4 regions of the Streptomyces sp. NPDC015171 genome follow, and region 3 is predicted to be linked to each of the others. Evidence: riboswitches for the same ligand, from Rfam matches in the RefSeq annotation. Region 3 holds a riboswitch; each other region holds the start of a gene.
The links. A riboswitch is a leader RNA that binds a small molecule or an ion and turns the genes downstream of it on or off. The one in region 3 is predicted to bind cobalamin.
Positions count from the first base shown of each region.

Region 1: it holds a riboswitch for cobalamin, as region 3 does, so the genes downstream of both, ACF073_RS38640 (CbtB-domain containing protein) here and ACF073_RS37385 (cobalamin biosynthesis protein) in region 3, are expected to answer to the same signal.
Region 2: it holds a riboswitch for cobalamin, as region 3 does, so the genes downstream of both, ACF073_RS25215 (FecCD family ABC transporter permease) here and ACF073_RS37385 (cobalamin biosynthesis protein) in region 3, are expected to answer to the same signal.
Region 4: it holds a riboswitch for cobalamin, as region 3 does, so the genes downstream of both, ACF073_RS40155 ((2Fe-2S) ferredoxin domain-containing protein) here and ACF073_RS37385 (cobalamin biosynthesis protein) in region 3, are expected to answer to the same signal.

Region 1 is NZ_JBIBUO010000027.1:13,410-17,308, forward strand. Features, by position in the region: gene ACF073_RS38625 (enoyl-CoA hydratase/isomerase family protein) at 1-274, shown strand, start outside; gene mmsB (3-hydroxyisobutyrate dehydrogenase) at 271-1,167, shown strand; gene ACF073_RS38635 (enoyl-CoA hydratase) at 1,164-1,955, shown strand; cobalamin riboswitch at 2,031-2,168, shown strand; gene ACF073_RS38640 (CbtB-domain containing protein) at 2,207-2,419, shown strand; gene ACF073_RS38645 (CbtA family protein) at 2,442-3,194, shown strand; gene ACF073_RS38650 (hypothetical protein) at 3,319-3,654, shown strand; gene ACF073_RS38655 (hypothetical protein) at 3,708-3,899, opposite strand, start outside.
Region 2 is NZ_JBIBUO010000009.1:256,608-260,506, reverse strand. Features, by position in the region: gene ACF073_RS25220 (ABC transporter ATP-binding protein) at 1-597, opposite strand, end outside; gene ACF073_RS25215 (FecCD family ABC transporter permease) at 600-1,655, opposite strand; cobalamin riboswitch at 1,764-1,899, opposite strand; gene cobM (precorrin-4 C(11)-methyltransferase) at 1,916-2,665, opposite strand; gene cbiE (precorrin-6y C5,15-methyltransferase (decarboxylating) subunit CbiE) at 2,662-3,899, opposite strand, start outside.
Region 3 is NZ_JBIBUO010000024.1:16,639-20,537, forward strand. Features, by position in the region: gene ACF073_RS37380 (cobyric acid synthase) at 1-520, opposite strand, end outside; gene ACF073_RS37385 (cobalamin biosynthesis protein) at 517-1,461, opposite strand; cobalamin riboswitch at 1,562-1,704, opposite strand; gene ACF073_RS37390 (hypothetical protein) at 1,956-2,183, opposite strand; gene ACF073_RS37395 (anion permease) at 2,216-3,460, opposite strand; gene ACF073_RS37400 (lysozyme) at 3,614-3,899, opposite strand, start outside.
Region 4 is NZ_JBIBUO010000031.1:54,123-58,021, reverse strand. Features, by position in the region: gene ACF073_RS40165 (cobalamin-binding protein) at 1-257, shown strand, start outside; gene ACF073_RS40160 (DUF4430 domain-containing protein) at 270-758, opposite strand; cobalamin riboswitch at 913-1,048, opposite strand; gene ACF073_RS40155 ((2Fe-2S) ferredoxin domain-containing protein) at 1,128-1,526, opposite strand; cobalamin riboswitch at 1,587-1,709, opposite strand; gene ACF073_RS40150 (alpha/beta hydrolase family protein) at 1,808-2,677, opposite strand; gene ACF073_RS40145 (hypothetical protein) at 2,702-2,929, opposite strand; gene ACF073_RS40140 (class I SAM-dependent methyltransferase) at 2,899-3,495, opposite strand; gene ACF073_RS40135 (antibiotic biosynthesis monooxygenase family protein) at 3,624-3,899, shown strand, end outside.

The DNA.
Region 1 (3,899 bases), on a different contig from region 3:
GGTCACCCTCGCCGCCCTGCGCCGCGCCCGGCACCTCGGCCCGCTGGAGCGGGTCCTCGACCAGGAGTACCGCGTCTCCTGCGCCGCCCTCGGCACCTCCGACCTGCTGGAGGGCATCCGCGCCCAGGTCATCGACAAGGACCGCGATCCGCACTGGTCCCCGGCCACCCTCGCCGAGGTCACCGACGCCGACGTCGGCCGCTTCTTCGCCCCGCTCGGCGACCGCGAACTCGGCCTCGCCGGATCCGACACCACCCCGGAGGCGGCCTGGTGAGCAGGACCGTCGCGTTCATCGGACTCGGGCACATGGGTGCCCCCATGGCCGCCAACCTGGTCAAGGCCGGGCACCGGGTGCGCGGCCACGACCTCGCGGCCGACGCCGTGGACGGCGCCGCACGGACGGGTGTCGAGGCCGCCGCCACAGCGGCCGAGGCGGTGGCCGGCGCCGACCTGGTCATCACCATGCTGCCCGCCGGACGGCACGTCCTGGACCTCTACGACACCCTGCTCCCGGCGGCCCGGCTCGGCACCCTCTTCGTCGACTGCTCCACCATCGACGTCGCCGACGCCCGCGCCGCCCACGAACGCGCCGCCGCCGCCGGGATGCGCGCCCTGGACGCACCCGTCTCCGGCGGCGTGGTCGGCGCCGAGGCCGCCACGCTCACCTTCATGGCCGGCGGGGGAGGGGCGGAGTTCGCCGAGGCACGGCCACTGCTGGAGGCCATGGGCAAGAAGGCCGTCCACTGCGGTGACGCCGGGGCCGGACAGGCCGCCAAGATCTGCAACAACATGATCCTCGGCATCTCCATGATCGCCGTCAGCGAGGCGTTCGTCCTCGGCGAGAGCCTGGGCCTGTCCCACCAGGCGCTGTACGACGTCGCCTCCACGGCGTCCGGGCAGTGCTGGGCCCTCAGCGTCAACTGCCCCGTCCCGGGCCCGGTCCCGGCGAGCCCGGCCAACCGGGACTACCGTCCCGGGTTCGCGGCCTCCCTCATGGCCAAGGACCTGGGCCTCGCGGCCAACGCGGTACGGGAGGGCGGGGTGCACGCCGAACTCGGGCTGCGCGCCGCCGAGGTGTACGCGGCCTATGCCGAACGGGTCGGCGCCGAGGAGGACTTCTCCGGCATCGTACGCACCATCAGGGAACAGAGCGGAGAGCACGCATGACCACGGAAGTACCCGTCGAGTACGAGACGATCCTCGTCGAACGCAGGGGCCGCACCGCCCTGCTCACCCTGAACCGGCCCAAGGCCCTCAACGCCCTCGACCTCCAGGTCATGCACGAGATGGCGGCCGCCACCGAGGCCCTGGACCGGGACCCGGACTGCGGCTGCATCGTGATCACCGGGTCGGCGAAGGCGTTCGCGGCCGGCGCCGACATCAAGGAGATGCAGCCGCAGGGCTACCTGGACATGTACCTCGCCGACTGGTTCGCCGCCTGGGACCGGCTCGGCCGGCTGCGCACCCCGACCGTGGCCGCCGTCGCCGGGTACGCCCTCGGCGGCGGCTGCGAACTCGCCATGCTCTGCGACATCCTGCTCGCCGCCGACACGGCCGTCTTCGGCCAGCCCGAGATCAAACTCGGCGTGATCCCCGGCATCGGCGGCTCCCAGCGGCTGACCCGGGCGGTCGGCAAGGCCAAGGCCATGGAGCTGTGCCTGACCGGGCGCACCATGGACGCGGCCGAGGCCGAGCGCGCCGGGCTCGTCTCCCGGGTCGTGCCCGCCGACGAACTGCTCAGCGAGGCCATGGCCGTGGCCGAGACCGTCGCGGGCATGTCGCTGCCGGTGGCGATGATGGCGAAGGAGGCGGTCGGACGGGCCTTCGAGACCACGCTCGCCGAAGGCGTCCGCTTCGAACGGCGGCTGTTCCACGCGGTGTTCGCGACCGCCGACCAGAAGGAGGGCATGGCCGCCTTCGCGGCCAAGCGCCCGCCGGAGTTCCGCCACCGCTGACCCACCCGGCACAGGACGGTGTCCGCCGGTGCGAGAGAAAGATCCCATCGAGCGGACACGGTCTTGGCCATGGTCCTGACACGCGGTACGGTCTGTGCGATATCGACGACGGTACTGCGGAAGCCGGTGGAAATCCGGCACGGTCGCGCCACTGTGTGCGAGAACCCCGGTGGGTGCTCGTGAGTCAGACCCGCGGCCGTCGTCCTGTGCACCACCGAGATGGGACGCGAGCTCCCAGAGGAGGTTCTGCCATGGCGCAGACCGTCGCCCAGCCGACAGCCACCACTCCCGCCAAGCTGCCGCTGAAGGCGATAGCTCCCTGGGCGGTCTTCTTCGGCATTCTCATGCTGGTCCTGCTGTACTTCGTCGGCGCCGAGCAGGGCGCCACGTCCGTGTTCAACGGCACGGACGTCCACGAGTGGGTCCACGACGCCCGCCACCTGCTCGGCTTCCCCTGCCACTGACGCGAGGGGACTCCGCACAGCCATGAACTCCGCAACCGTACGCAACCTCCTTGTGCGGGGCATGCTCGCCGGCCTCGCCGCCGGCGTGCTCGCCCTGATCGTGGCCTATCTCCTCGGTGAGCCGAGCGTGGACAAGGCGATCAGCTTCGAGGACGCCCACTCCCACGAGCACGAGATGGAGGTCGTCTCCCGCTCCCTGCAGTCCACCGCGGGCCTCGCCACCGGCGTCCTGGTCTACGGTGTCGCCTTCGGCGGCATCGCGGCGCTCGCCTTCTGCTTCGCGCTGGGCCGTGTCGGCCGCTTCGGCCCGCGTGCCACCGCGCTCCTGCTGTCGGGCTGCGCGCTGCTCGCCGTGTACGTCGTGCCGTTCCTGAAGTACCCGGCCAACCCGCCGTCGGTCGGCGAGCCCGACACCATCGGCAAGCGGACCACCCTGTACTTCCTGATGATGGTGCTCAGCGTCCTGCTGGCGGTCGGCGCCACCATCCTGGGCAAGCGCCTGGCGCCCAGCCTCGGTACCTGGTGGGCGACCGTCGCGGCGGTCGTCGCCTTCGCCGTGGTGATCGGCCTGGCCTACGAGTTCCTGCCGGTCGTCAACGAGGTCCCGGCGGACTTCCCGGCCGCCCTGCTGTGGCGGTTCCGGCTGTCCGCGCTGGCCATCCAGACGGCGCTGTGGGGCGGCTTCGGCCTCGCCTTCGGCGAGCTGGCCGAGCGGGTGCTGAACCCGGCCCCGGCGAGGGCCGCGAGCGAGCGGGCGGTTCCGGCCGCGCACTGATTCCATCCGGACAGCAGAGGGCCCTTGGGAACCATCCGAGGGCCCTCTCGCGTTCCCCGGACACCGAACAGAAGCACCGGACCGGCGGCTCGCGGAGCACTCAGGCGAGGAGCGGAGGAACCGAGTGGCCAGAACCCCCCAGCCGCGCCGCATCACCCTCGGTGGCCGCGAGGCGGTCGCCCTCACCGTGGCGGAGTACGAGCAACTGGTCGCCAGCCGACGGCAGATCGGCGGCCAGAGCGCCCGGGTCCGGGTGCTGGCGCAGCAGGCGAAGCGCACCGAACAGCTCCTGCACGACCTGGAGACACTGATCGGCACCCCCGGCGAGACCTGCCGGGGGCAGGCACAGCCCGCGCCCGCGAGGTGCCCGGACGTCGAGAGCACGCGCGGCGCCGACGCCGGCTGCCTGCGCTGCGCGGTGGCGGCGCTGCTGCGCCGCCACCGAGGCCCCGCGTCCTGAGCCGACGCCCCCCGGCACGCGGTGCGCGGGGGCGAGGGCCCGGCACACCCGCGTCAGCGGAAGAAGACCACCGACCGGAGCTTCAGCCGCTCGCTCCCGTACCCGGTGTACGGGCGCATGGTGAACGAAGCACCGGTGCAGCCCGGCTCGGTGAACGCGATCGCGTACTCGTCGGTGCGGTTGCGCGGGGAGTGGGCCGGAGTGCTGGCCCCGGGGTCCGCCACCTCGGGCAGGGTGATGCACAG
Region 2 (3,899 bases), on a different contig from region 3:
GCAGTGGGCGGCGGCGAGGTTGAGGTCGTGGAGCGCGGCCAGCACGGTCAGACCGCTGCCGCGGACCAGGGACAGGACGGTCAGCTGGTGCGCGACGTCGAGGTGGTTGGTGGGTTCGTCGAGGACCAGGACCCGGGGCCGCTGGGCCAGGGCCCGGGCGATCAGGGCCCGCTGCTTCTCGCCGCCGGACAGGCTGAGGAAGCCGCGGTCGGCGAGGTGGGTGACGCCGGTGCGGCTCATGGCCTCGGCGCAGATCTCGCGGTCGGCGGCGGCCGTGCGGTCGCGGTGCGGCAGCCGTCCCATGGCGACCACCTCGGCGACCGTGAAGTCGAACTCGGCCGCCGACTCCTGCGGCAGCGCGGCCAGGACGCGCGCGGCGGCCCGCGGGTCCATGGCGTGCAGATCGTCGCCGTCGAGGCGTACGGTTCCGCCGGCCGGCCGCAGGGCCCGGTACACGGAGCGCAGCAGGGTCGACTTGCCGCTGCCGTTGGGGCCGACGAGTCCGACGAACGCCCCGCTGTCCGCGGTGAGCCGGACGTCGTCGACGAGCCGTGCGCCGGCCGCCTCGATCGTGACGTGGTCGATGTCGAGTCGCATGCTCAGCGCCCTCCGAAGGCGTAGCCGCCGCGTCGCATCAGCAGCAGGAAGGCGGGCACCCCGACCACCGCGGTGATCACACCGACCGGCAGCTCGGCCGGGGCGAGCAGCAGCCGGGACAGCACGTCCGCCCAGACCAGCAGCACGGCTCCGGCGAGCGGGGCGACGGCCAGCACCCGCCGGTGGTCGGCGCCGACGAGCATCCGCACGACGTGCGGCACCATCAGTCCGACGAACCCGATGGCCCCGCTGACCGCGACCACGGTCCCGGTCACGGCCGCGGTGACGAGGAACAGCTCCCGGCGCAGCCGCGAGGGCCGCACCCCGAGCGCGGCCGAGGTCTCGTCGCCCATGGCGAGCGCGTTGAGGGATTCGGCCCGCCACCGCAGCCAGGCCCATCCGGCCAGCACGACGGCCGCGGCGAGCGGCACCCGGGACCAGGTCGCGCCGCCCAGGCTGCCCAGCAGCCACATCATCGCCGACCGGGCCGCCTCGCCCCGGGCCGCGCCGAACACCATGACCGTGGTGAGCGCCTCGAAGCCGTACGCCAGTGCCGTACCGGTCAGGATCAGCCGCAGCGGGGTCAGTCCGTGCGGCGAGCGTGCCACGGCGTAGACGAGCGCCATGGCCGCGAGTGCCGAGGCGAACGCCGAGGCCGACAGCGCCCACACCCCGAGTCCCGCGAACGCGCCGAGGAGGATGACGGCGTTGGCGCCCACCGCCGCGCCCGAGGAGATGCCGAGGACGAACGGGTCGGCCAGCGCGTTGCGGACCATCGCCTGCACGGCCACCCCGACGGCCGAGAGCCCGGCGCCGACGACGGCGGCGAGCAGCACCCGCGGCAGCCGGATCTCCCAGACGATGGTGTAGCCGGCCGCGTCCCGGGCGGGCAGCGTCGCGCCGGTGAGCCCCGCCCACAGGAAGCGCAGCACCTGCGCCCCGCCGATCCCGGCGGCCCCGAGCCCGACACCGCACACGAGGGAGAACAGGAGCAGCAGCCCGAGGGCCAGGCTGAGCGGCAGCACGGGTATCCGGCTGGGGGCCGTACTTCGGCGCACGGGAGGGGCCGTCCTTCACACGGGCCGCCTGCTGGACGTCGAGGAGGAGACAGCCCGTACGTCCGTGCCGGCTGCCCGGTCCCTTCTCGCAGTCCACGGCGAGCAGTCAACGGGTCGATGGACCTCCGCGGGCGATCGGGCTCGCGCGGCGACCGTCGGAGCGGTCGCCGTGCACACCGTTGCGGGTCAGCGCCGGACTCTCACCGGACTTCCCCCACGGGAGGCGAGGGGAGCCTAACAAACGGCCCCTGGCGTCCTGTTCAGCAGATGTGCCGCTCCCGCTCCGGCGAGTACAGGTGGCTGTCGCGGAACTGCTCGGCGCCGAGCGTGCGCCCGACCATGATCACCGCGGTGCGCAGCACGCCCGCCTCCTTCACCTTCTGCGCGATCTCGTCCAGCGTGCCGCGGATGATCAGCTCCTGGGGGCGGGAGGCGTAGGCGACGACAGCGGCGGGGCAGTCGGCGCCGTAGTGCGGCAGCAGTTCCTCGGCCACGCGGTCCGCGTAGCGGGCGGCCAGGTGCAGCACGAGCAGCGCGCCGCTGCGGCCGAGGGTGGCCAGGTCCTCGCCCTCGGGCATGGCGGTGGCGCGGTGGGCGACACGGGTGAGGATGACCGTCTGGCCGACGGTCGGCACCGTCAGTTCGCGCTTCAGGGCGGCGGCAGCGGCGGCGAAGGCGGGCACGCCGGGGACGACCTCGTAGGGCACCCCGGCGGCGTCGAGGCGGCGCATCTGCTCGGCGACCGCGCTGAACACGGAGGGGTCCCCGGAGTGCAGCCGGGCCACGTCGTGGCCCTCCTCGTGGGCGCGGACCAGCTCGGCGGTGATCTCGTCCAGGTCGAGCTGGGCGGTGTCCACCAGGCGGGCGTCCGGCGGGCACGAGTCGAGCAGTTCACGCGGGACGAGGCTGCCCGCGTACAGACAGACCCGGCAGGCGGCCAGCGTCCGGGCGCCGCGCACCGTGATCAGGTCGGCGGCGCCGGGGCCGGCGCCGATGAAGTACACGGTCATCTGTCTGCTCCAGGAAGGGGGGTGACGGGCTTGCGGACGGCCCACTGGGTGACCGGCATGGCCTGCCGCCAGCCGGTGAAGCCGCCCACGGGGACGGCGTGCGACACCGCGAGCCGCACCAGCTCGCCGCCGTGCCTGCGGTAGGCGCCGGCGAGCAGCGCCTCGGACTCCAGCGTGACGGTGTTGGCGACCAGCCGCCCGCCCGGGGGCAGCGCCGCCCAGCAGGTGTCGAGGAGAGCGGGGGCGGTGAGTCCGCCGCCGACGAACACGGCGTCGGGCGTGGGGAGTCCGGCCAGGGCGGCGGGGGCGGCACCGGTGACGACCCGCAGTCCGGGCACCCCGAGCCGTTCCGCGTTGCGCAGGATGCGCTCGGCCCGCACCGGGTCGCGTTCGACGGTGACGGCCCGGCACGCGGGGTGGGTGCGCAGCCACTCGACGGCGATCGAGCCGGACCCGCCGCCGATGTCCCACAGCAGTTCACCGGGTGCGGGGGCGAGCGCGCCGAGGGTGGCGGCGCGGATGTGCCTCTTGGTGAGCTGCCCGTCGTGCTCGTACGCCTCGTCCGGCAGCCCCGGTACGGCGCCCAGGCGCAGGGTGTCCGGTGCCCGGCGGCACACGACGGCGACGACGTTGAGCGGGTCGCCGGGCGGCTGCGTCCGCTCCCAGTCGTCGGCGGTGGTCTCCGTGCCCGTCCGTTCCCGGTCGCCGCCGAGCTGCTCCAGGACCCGCATCCGGCTCGGCCCGAAGCCGCGGTCCCGGAGGAGGGCGGCGATCTGTGCGGGCGTGCCGGCGTCGGCGCTGAGGACGAGCAGGCGCCGGCCTTCGTGCAGGGCGGCGGCGAGCCGGGCGGCGGGCCGGCCGACGAGCGTGACGACCTCGACGTCCTCCAGCGGCCAGCCGAGCCGGGCGGCGGCGTAGGACACGGACGACGGGTGGGGCAGGACGCGCGGCTCGGCGCCTTCCTCGGCCAGGGCGCGTCCGATGCCGTAGAACATCGGGTCGCCGCTGGCCAGCACGGCGACGCGGCGGCCGGCGTGCTCCGCGAGCAGCCGGGGGACGGCGGGGCGCAGGGGCGAGGGCCAGGCGACGCGCTCGCCGGCGCATTCGGGCGGCAGCAGGTCCAGTTGGCGCGGGCCGCCGATGAGGATCTCGGCCCGGCGCAGCGCGGCGCGGGACGGCTCGGGGAGCCCCGGCCAGCCGTCGGCCCCGATCCCGACGACGGTGACGGTGGACG
Region 3 (3,899 bases):
CGAAGACGCCCCCGCGGTCGATGTCGCCGACGACCAGCACGGGCAGCCCCGCGCCCCGGGCGATACCCATGTTGACGATGTCGGTCCGCCGCAGATTGATCTCGGCCGGGCTGCCCGCCCCCTCGCAGATCACCGCGTCATACGTGCCCCGCAACTCGGCCAGGCAGTCCAGCACCGTGCCGAGCAGCCGCTGCTGGCGCCCGCCGTGGTAGCCGCGCGCGCTCATCTCGCCCACCGGCTTGCCCAGCAGCACCACCTGGCTGCTCTGCTCGCCGCCGGGCTTGAGCAGCACCGGGTTCATGAGCGCGGTCGGCTCGACCCGGCAGGCCTGGGCCTGCATCGCCTGCGCCCGCCCGATCTCGGCGCCCTCGCGCGTGACGAAGGAGTTCAGGGACATGTTCTGCGCCTTGAACGGCGCGACCCGCACGCCCTGGCGCACCAGCCAGCGGCAGATGCCGGCCGTCACGACGCTCTTGCCGGCGTCGGAGGTGGTGCCGGCGACGAGGAGGCCACCGTTCATTTCCCGCGTCCTTTCCGCAGTGCGCGCGCGGCGACCGTGGCGCCGAGGGCGAGCAGGCCGACCCGGCGGGAGAGCCGTACGGACCGGTCGATGTCGGTGACCCGGACCGGCCGTCCGTGGGCACCGTTGAGCACGGGACGGTGTTCGACCCGGCCGCCGTAGGAGAGCGTGCCGCCCAGCCTGACCCCGAGGGCTCCCGCGAAAGCGGCCTCCACCGGACCGGCGTTGGGGCTCGGATGCCTGCCCGCGTCGGCCTTCCAGGCGCGCAGGGCGCCCCGGGGATCGGGTCCGGCCACGGCGGCGAGCACGGCGGTCAGCCGGGCCCCGGGCCAGCCGGCCACGTCGTCGAGGCGGGCGGAGGCCCAGCCGTAGCGGCGGTGCCGGGGCGACTTGTGGCCCACCATCGCGTCCAGGGTGTTGACCGCGCGGAACCCGAGCAGCCCGGGCACCCCGCCCACGGCACCCCACACCAGCGCGCCCACGACCGCGTCCGAGGTGTTCTCGGCGACCGACTCGACCACGGCACGGGCCATGCCGTCGGCGTCCAGCGCCTGCGGGTCCCGGCCGCACAGATGGGGCAGCCTGGCCCGGGCGGCCTCGATGTCCCCCGCGGCCAGGGCCTGTCCGACGGTGCGGGCCTCCCGGGCGAGCGAGGTGCCGCCGACGACGGCCCAGGTGGCGGCGGCGGTCAGCGCGACGGAGGCGGTGGGGGAGGGGCGTACGGCGCGGGCGGCCAGCGCGCCGAGCGCGACGGCGCCGCCGGCGCAGACGGCGGTGTGCAGGGCGCCCCAGCCGCGGTGGTCGCGCCACAGGGCGCGCTCCACGGCCGCGGCCGTGCGGCCGAACGCGGCGACCGGATGCCCGCGGCGCGGGTCGCCGAGGAGGAGGTCGCCCAACACCCCGGCGGCGGCACCGTACGCGTACGTGCGATCGGCACCCATCGGCTCAGCCGGCCGTGGGCGCGGGAACGGGCCTGGTACGGGTTCTCGATCGGCGGCCGAGCATGTCGATCTGTGTCCTCACTCAGGGTGTCCGCGCCCTGGTCCGACGTGAATCGGCGGTGAGAGTTCCTGGCTCCCGGGGGTTCTTCCCCGGTGACAGTGGCGGGACCGCGCCGGATTCGCACCGGCTTCCTCTTCTGCCGCCGTAGATGGCCCGGGCAGTCCACCACGCCCCCGGAAGGACCGTCAACTCGCCGTTGACCTGGGACGCCGGACTGTGCCGAGCCCCACATCGGCGGCACGCGGGACGGTGCCCGACGACCCGGTCGCGGTGAATGCCCCTCGCGCCGGGGGGAATTCACCGGGCGCCCGGCGGCGCTCCGCGCGCTCTCCGAGGGCCGGCGGGGCCCGCCCCCGTGCCGCCGGTACGCGAAAGCCCCGCCGGGGCCGCCGAAGCGGGGCCCGGCAGGGCCGGTGTCATGCGCGGGGGGCCGTCAGGACTTGGCCATGATCAGGTACATCCCGTACACCACCGCCGCCGCACAGGCCGCGAAGCACACGTACGCACCGGTCACCGCCAGCGCGGCGGAACCGCCCTCGGCCGTGGCCTTCTCCCGGCGGGACAGGCCGTTGATGCCGAGGGTGAACAGGGCCACCAGGCCCACCGTGAACGCGAGGCTCACACCGAAGACGGAGCCGAGGGCCGCCCAGTCGATCGTCATGGGGATGCTTCCTTCACTAACCGTGCTCGGGATCAGACCGTGGCGGCCGGCGGGGTGGCCGGCGCGGGCTCGGCGACGGGGGCGGGGATCGTGGCCGTCAGGCCCTCGGTGACCGGGCCCGCCGGGGGCGGGGTCACGGCGGCGATGGCGGCGGTGACCACACCGACCGGCTCGGCGCTCTCCTCGACCACATTGGTGTGGTCGACGACCTCGCGGCGGGAGATCTTCCAGATCGCGGCGCTGGCGGCGACCAGGAAGACGGCGACGGCCGCGGTGCCCCAGTCGCCCAGGTCGGTGACGGACTCGGCGCCCGCGCCGACCAGCGCGGCGGCCGGGAGGGTGAGCGCCCAGGCGGCGAACATGCGGGTCGCGGTGGACCAGCGGACCACGCCGCCCTTGCGGCCGAGGCCCGCGCCCATCACCGAGCCGGAGACGACGTGCGTGGTGGACAGGGAGAAGCCGAGGTGGGAGGAGGCCAGGATGGCGGTCGCCGCGCTGGTCTGGGCGGCGAAGCCCTGACGCGGCTCCAGGTCGGTCAGGCCCTTGCCCATGGTGCGGATGATGCGCCAGCCGCCGATGTAGGTGCCGAGCGCGATGGCCAGACCGGCCGAGAGGATCACCCAGGTGGGAGGGTTCGAGCCGGGGGCGATGGCGCCGCCCGCGATCAGCGCCAGGGTGATGATGCCCATCGTCTTCTGGGCGTCGTTGGTGCCGTGGGCGAGGGAGACCAGGCCGGCCGAGGCGATCTGGCCGGCGCGGTAGCCCTTGCGGGTGGCCTCGCCGTCGGCGGTGCCGCCGATGCCGTAGGAGAGCCGGGTGGCCAGCAGCGAGGCGAGGCCCGCGACGAGCGGCGCGGCGACGGCCGGCAGCAGCACCTTGGTGACCAGGACGTCACCGTGTACGGCGCCGAAGCCGGCGGAGGCGACGGTGGCGCCGACCAGGCCGCCCATCAGGGCGTGCGAGGAGCTGGAGGGGAGACCCACCAGCCAGGTCAGCAGGTTCCAGAGGATCGCGCCGACGAGGGCGGCGAAGATGACCTCGGGACGGATGCCGCTCTCGTCGACGAGACCCTTGGAGATCGTGTTGGCGACCTCCACGGAGAGGAAGGCGCCCACGAGATTGAGGGCGGCGGACATGCCTACCGCGATCTTGGGCTTCAGAGCGCCCGTGGAGATGGTGGTGGCCATCGCGTTGGCGGTGTCGTGGAAACCGTTCGTGAAGTCGAACGCGAGAGCGGTTACGACCACTATCGCGAGGATCAGCGAGAAGCTTTCCATTTACCCAGGCAATCTTTCGAGGTCATCGGCCGGACGAACGTAGGCAACCTGGGTGAACGGAAGGTGAACTGAGGGAGGTATCGCGATGTCCGGGAGGGGGGTTTGGACTCCGCTTTGCTCGGTCTTTGCGGCGCCGCCTCAAGTGCCCCTTGGCTAGCGGCCCCGCGCGAAGATCCGCAGCCTGCTCAGGGACCCGTTGAAGAGATTCTGGTCACCCGGCAGCTTGCCCTTGATGCCGTACTGCCAGAACGTCCAGAACTGCCAGCCCCCGGGCAGCGTCCCCGGCCCCGAAGTGCCGTGCCGGGCCACCCACAGGGCGTGCGTGGAGGAGAAGGCGCGGCTGTTCCCGGTGCACAGCTTCCACCACTGGGTCGTGGTGTAGATCACCGGCCGGCGGCCGGTCTCCCGCTTGACCTCGTCGCTGAACGAGCGGATCCAG
Region 4 (3,899 bases), on a different contig from region 3:
CGGTGCTCGTCCTGCCGTGCGGCTTTCCGCCCGAACGCACCCTGCGTGAGGCCGGGTTGCTCACCCGGCTGCCGGGCTGGGCGGAGCTGCCCGCCGTCCGGTCGGACCGCGTCGTGGTGCTGGACGGCCCGTCCTTCTTCAACCGGCCCGGGCCGCGGGTGGTGCGCGGGGCGGAGGTGCTGGCCCAGGTCCTGCACGGGGTGCGGGCCGGGGAGCCGGTCACACCGGCCGAGGTGGTCGCGTTCCCCGGCCGGTGACTGGGGCGGGGGTCAGAACGCCGTCCAGGTGAACGCCACCGCGTCTCCGGCGTTCAGCTGGAACTGGCAGCCGCCCACCGGGGTGGGGGTGCCGTTGACGGAGATGTTCCAGTAGGCCGCGCCACCGCCGCTGACCTTCTTGATGGTGTCGACGGAGAAGTCGTCGAACGAGGCGTACCAGGTGCCGTCCCAGCGGAAGTGGTGCTTGCGGGCGGCGTCGTCGAGGGCCGCCGTGGGCGTCGGCACGGCCGAGGGGTGGGCGGCGCCGTTGGTGCCGTCGCATCTGTGGGTGCCGCCGGTGGCGGTGGTGACGTCATGTCCGCGGGTTCTGATCTTTCCCTTGAACAGCAGGCCGTCCGGTCCGTTCACGGTCAGGGTGACCTTCACGGGGGCGTTCGTGCCGGGCGCGCTGTGGGCGTGGGCGGTGGCGGGCATGGCGGCCAGCGCGAGTCCGAGAGCGGTCGCGGCGAGCGCGGTGCGGTGTGCGGAGGTGCGGTGCACGGTGGGAGCCTTCCGGTGGAGGGCGGTCCGCGGCCCGTCACCGAGCGAGCGGCCCCGGGGCGGGGGACGGCGGGACCCGCGCACGGGACGGCACACCGGCCCCGGGGCACCGGGACGAGGCTCTCGGCTTCGCGCTGCGGACCATGACAGTGGGAAGCGGTTCACGGCACGCGCCGGGTGCTCCGACTCGCGGCCGGCCGGCCGCACACGGTTGCAGGTCAGCGCCGGATTCCCACCGGCTTCCCCCGGTCACGCACCTATGCGGTCGTGGTGCGGACGGTTCACGCGCGTACGCCGATCACGTTCGTCACGGCGCATGGCGCGAACCGGCCCGATTCTAGGGTGATTTGACGTCCTTGAGCCAGGTCTTCACGCCTCGTCGCGCCGCCCCGGCGCGGTGAAGGCGTAGAGGTCGAGGATCTCCGGCAGGGGGGCCACGCCCGGCCCGCCCGCCCGGACCCAGCCGACGATGTCCTCGGTCGCGTCCTGGTCGTTGACGAGTCCCAGCCAGACCGGCCGGCCGCCGGCGGCCCGCCCGGCGGCGGACGGCTGGACGACGATGACATTGGCCTGGTCGCACACGTCGAGGCAGTCGGAGATCCGCACCGGTACCTCGGCGCGCAGCCGCGCGGTCTGCGCCGCGTGGTCGATCCCGGTCACCTTGGGGCTGCCGCAGCAGCAGTCCCGGCACACGACGACCCGGCACGGCGCCGGGCCGCCCCCTGCCACGGCCTCGGCCGGCGTCTCGTCCAGCGGTCCTTCGGGCATGCCGCACCACTCCCCTCCCGGGGAGATCCGCCCCGGTGTCGTGTGAGGAGGCGACCGCGTGAGTCTCCTGGCTCCCGGGGCGCGGCTCGTCCGGCCTTCCCACCCGGGTCCGGGTGGTGGCCTGCCGGAACGCGCTCACCGGTCACAGTGGCGGGACCGCGCCGGATTCACACCGGCTTCCTCGGACCGCCGTCGCCCTATGTCGTCGATCATCATCCCATCGCCGGTACCGCCCCCGTCACCCGGCCGCCGGACAACAAGAGGTGTCCGGCGGCGGCAGGTCAGCTCAGCTGCCGCAGGAAGAAGGCGGCGGCCTCCCCGCCGACCCGCAACCGGGCATCCGGGTCGGCGGGTCGCGGCGCGAAGAAGTCGTCGTGGCGCACCCCGGGACCGGCCGAGCGACCGCTCGCCGTGGGAATGTGTTCCAGGTACGGCCTGGTGTCGACGTCGTACGGGGTGACGGTGTCCGCACCGCCCCAGCGGATCTCCACCGGCACCCGCACGCCCGCCAGGCTCTCCGGCGTCACTAACGCGCCGACTCCCGGGGCCACTTGGAAGACGGCGCGCACGCGCCGGTCCGTCAGGTCCGCTCCCGCGGCGTCCAGCGCGTGCCGCGTCGACTCGTCGTCCGGATGCTTCGCGCGCAGCGCCTCCAGCACACCGGGGAACTCGGGGATCTCCGGCGGGGGCACCGCTCCGGTCAGCAGGGCCCGCACGACGCGCGGATCGACGCGGGCCCCGGCGAGGGCGGCCGCCGTATAGGCGCCGACGGAGAAGCCCGCCGCGCCGACCGGGCCGAGGGGCCGCTCCCGGGCGAGCGCGTCCAGGGCGAAGGAGACGTCCCGGGGCCGCTCCCACACATGAAGGAAGCCCTCCGGCTCGTAGCCGTCGACGAAGTTGTTGCCGTGGTGGTCCAGGGCGACCACGCGCAGGCCCGCCTCGCACAGCGGTCGTACCAGCCACTCCATGTCGCCGCCCGAGCCGCCGGTGCCGTGCGAGACGACGACCAGCGGGGCCGGCTCGGCGGCCGGACGGTCCGGCTCCCACTGGTAGAGGCGGACGGGACGCGGACGCCCCGGTTCTCGAAGGTCGGGGCGCAACTCGTCGTACAGCACACGTATGACGGGCTGTTCCCGGTCGGTGAGCGTCATGGCGGCATCCTACGAAGCCGTTGATCACCCGCCGGCGGGCCCGCCCAGCCGCGCCGTCGCGAGGTGGATCCTGAACGCGCGGGGGACGACACCCTCCGGTGTGGTGATGTCGCGCACCTCGGCGACGAAGTCCGCGCGCAGCCGCTCGACGGTCACCGCGTCGAGCGGGCCGAGGTCGTAGAGTCCGGAGACGGCCGCCCAGACCCGGGCGACCGGGCCGCTCAGATCGATGGGAACGGTCTCCCAGTCCACCGGGCCGAAGCCCGCCGGAGCGAGGACCTCGTCGAGCCCGTCGCGGCAGCGTGTCCTCCTGTCGCCCGGCGCCGGGATGCGTCGCGTGACGGGCGTCCTCTCGACCGTGCTCCGCAGCAGCGCGAGGAACCGCTCATAGGCCTCTCCGCCCGCGGCCCGCCGCCCACCACGCAGGCCGGCACCCCTCCGGGGGACAGCACGCGGGCGATCTCGGCCATGACCAGCTCGATCTCCCCCATCAGCATCAGGGCCATGGGGCAGACACAGGCGTCGAAGCCGTCGTCGGCGAAGGGCAAGTGCCTGGGCGCGGCCCGTCTCCAGCCGCGCCCCGGCGAGCGCCGGTCGGCGTCGTGCCGGCGCCACGGAGTCCGCGGACAGGTCGAGTCCGGCGAGGCGGTGCCGTTCGCAGGGAGGCGTGTCCGGTCTCTCCCCGGGCGGCGCGCGACGCGTTCCCGGGCGGCCGGCCCGGAGCCCGGACTCAGCCGTCCGGATGAGGCGCGGCAACCCGTTCGTGGGCGGCCGTCCGCCCCCCGGCGCCCGGGGGGCGGAGGAGGCTCGCGACTCACCCGATGTGACTAATGACGGAACGTGCACCCCTTGTCCCCACTGGCCCCTCCCCCATTCGGAGTTGCAGCCGTACGGGCGACATGAGTCCTTGGAGTCGTGTCCTGCCGGATCTCAATCAGGAGGAGACATGGGCACCAACCACAAGGGCCATTCGGCCGACAAGCTGAGCGTCGTATTCGCCGTCCGGGTGATCGAGGGCGGCGAGCAGGGCTTCCTGGAGCTGTACGAGGACCTCCGGAAGTCGGTGGCCGGCTCCCCCGGCCACATCGTCGAGAGGCTCGGCGAGCCCGCCGACGACTCCCGTCAGTGGGTGATCACCAGCGAGTGGGAGTCGGCCGAGCACTTCTTCGCCTGGCAGCAGAGCGAGGAGCACCGCGAGCTGGTGGCCCCGCTGCGCCAGTGG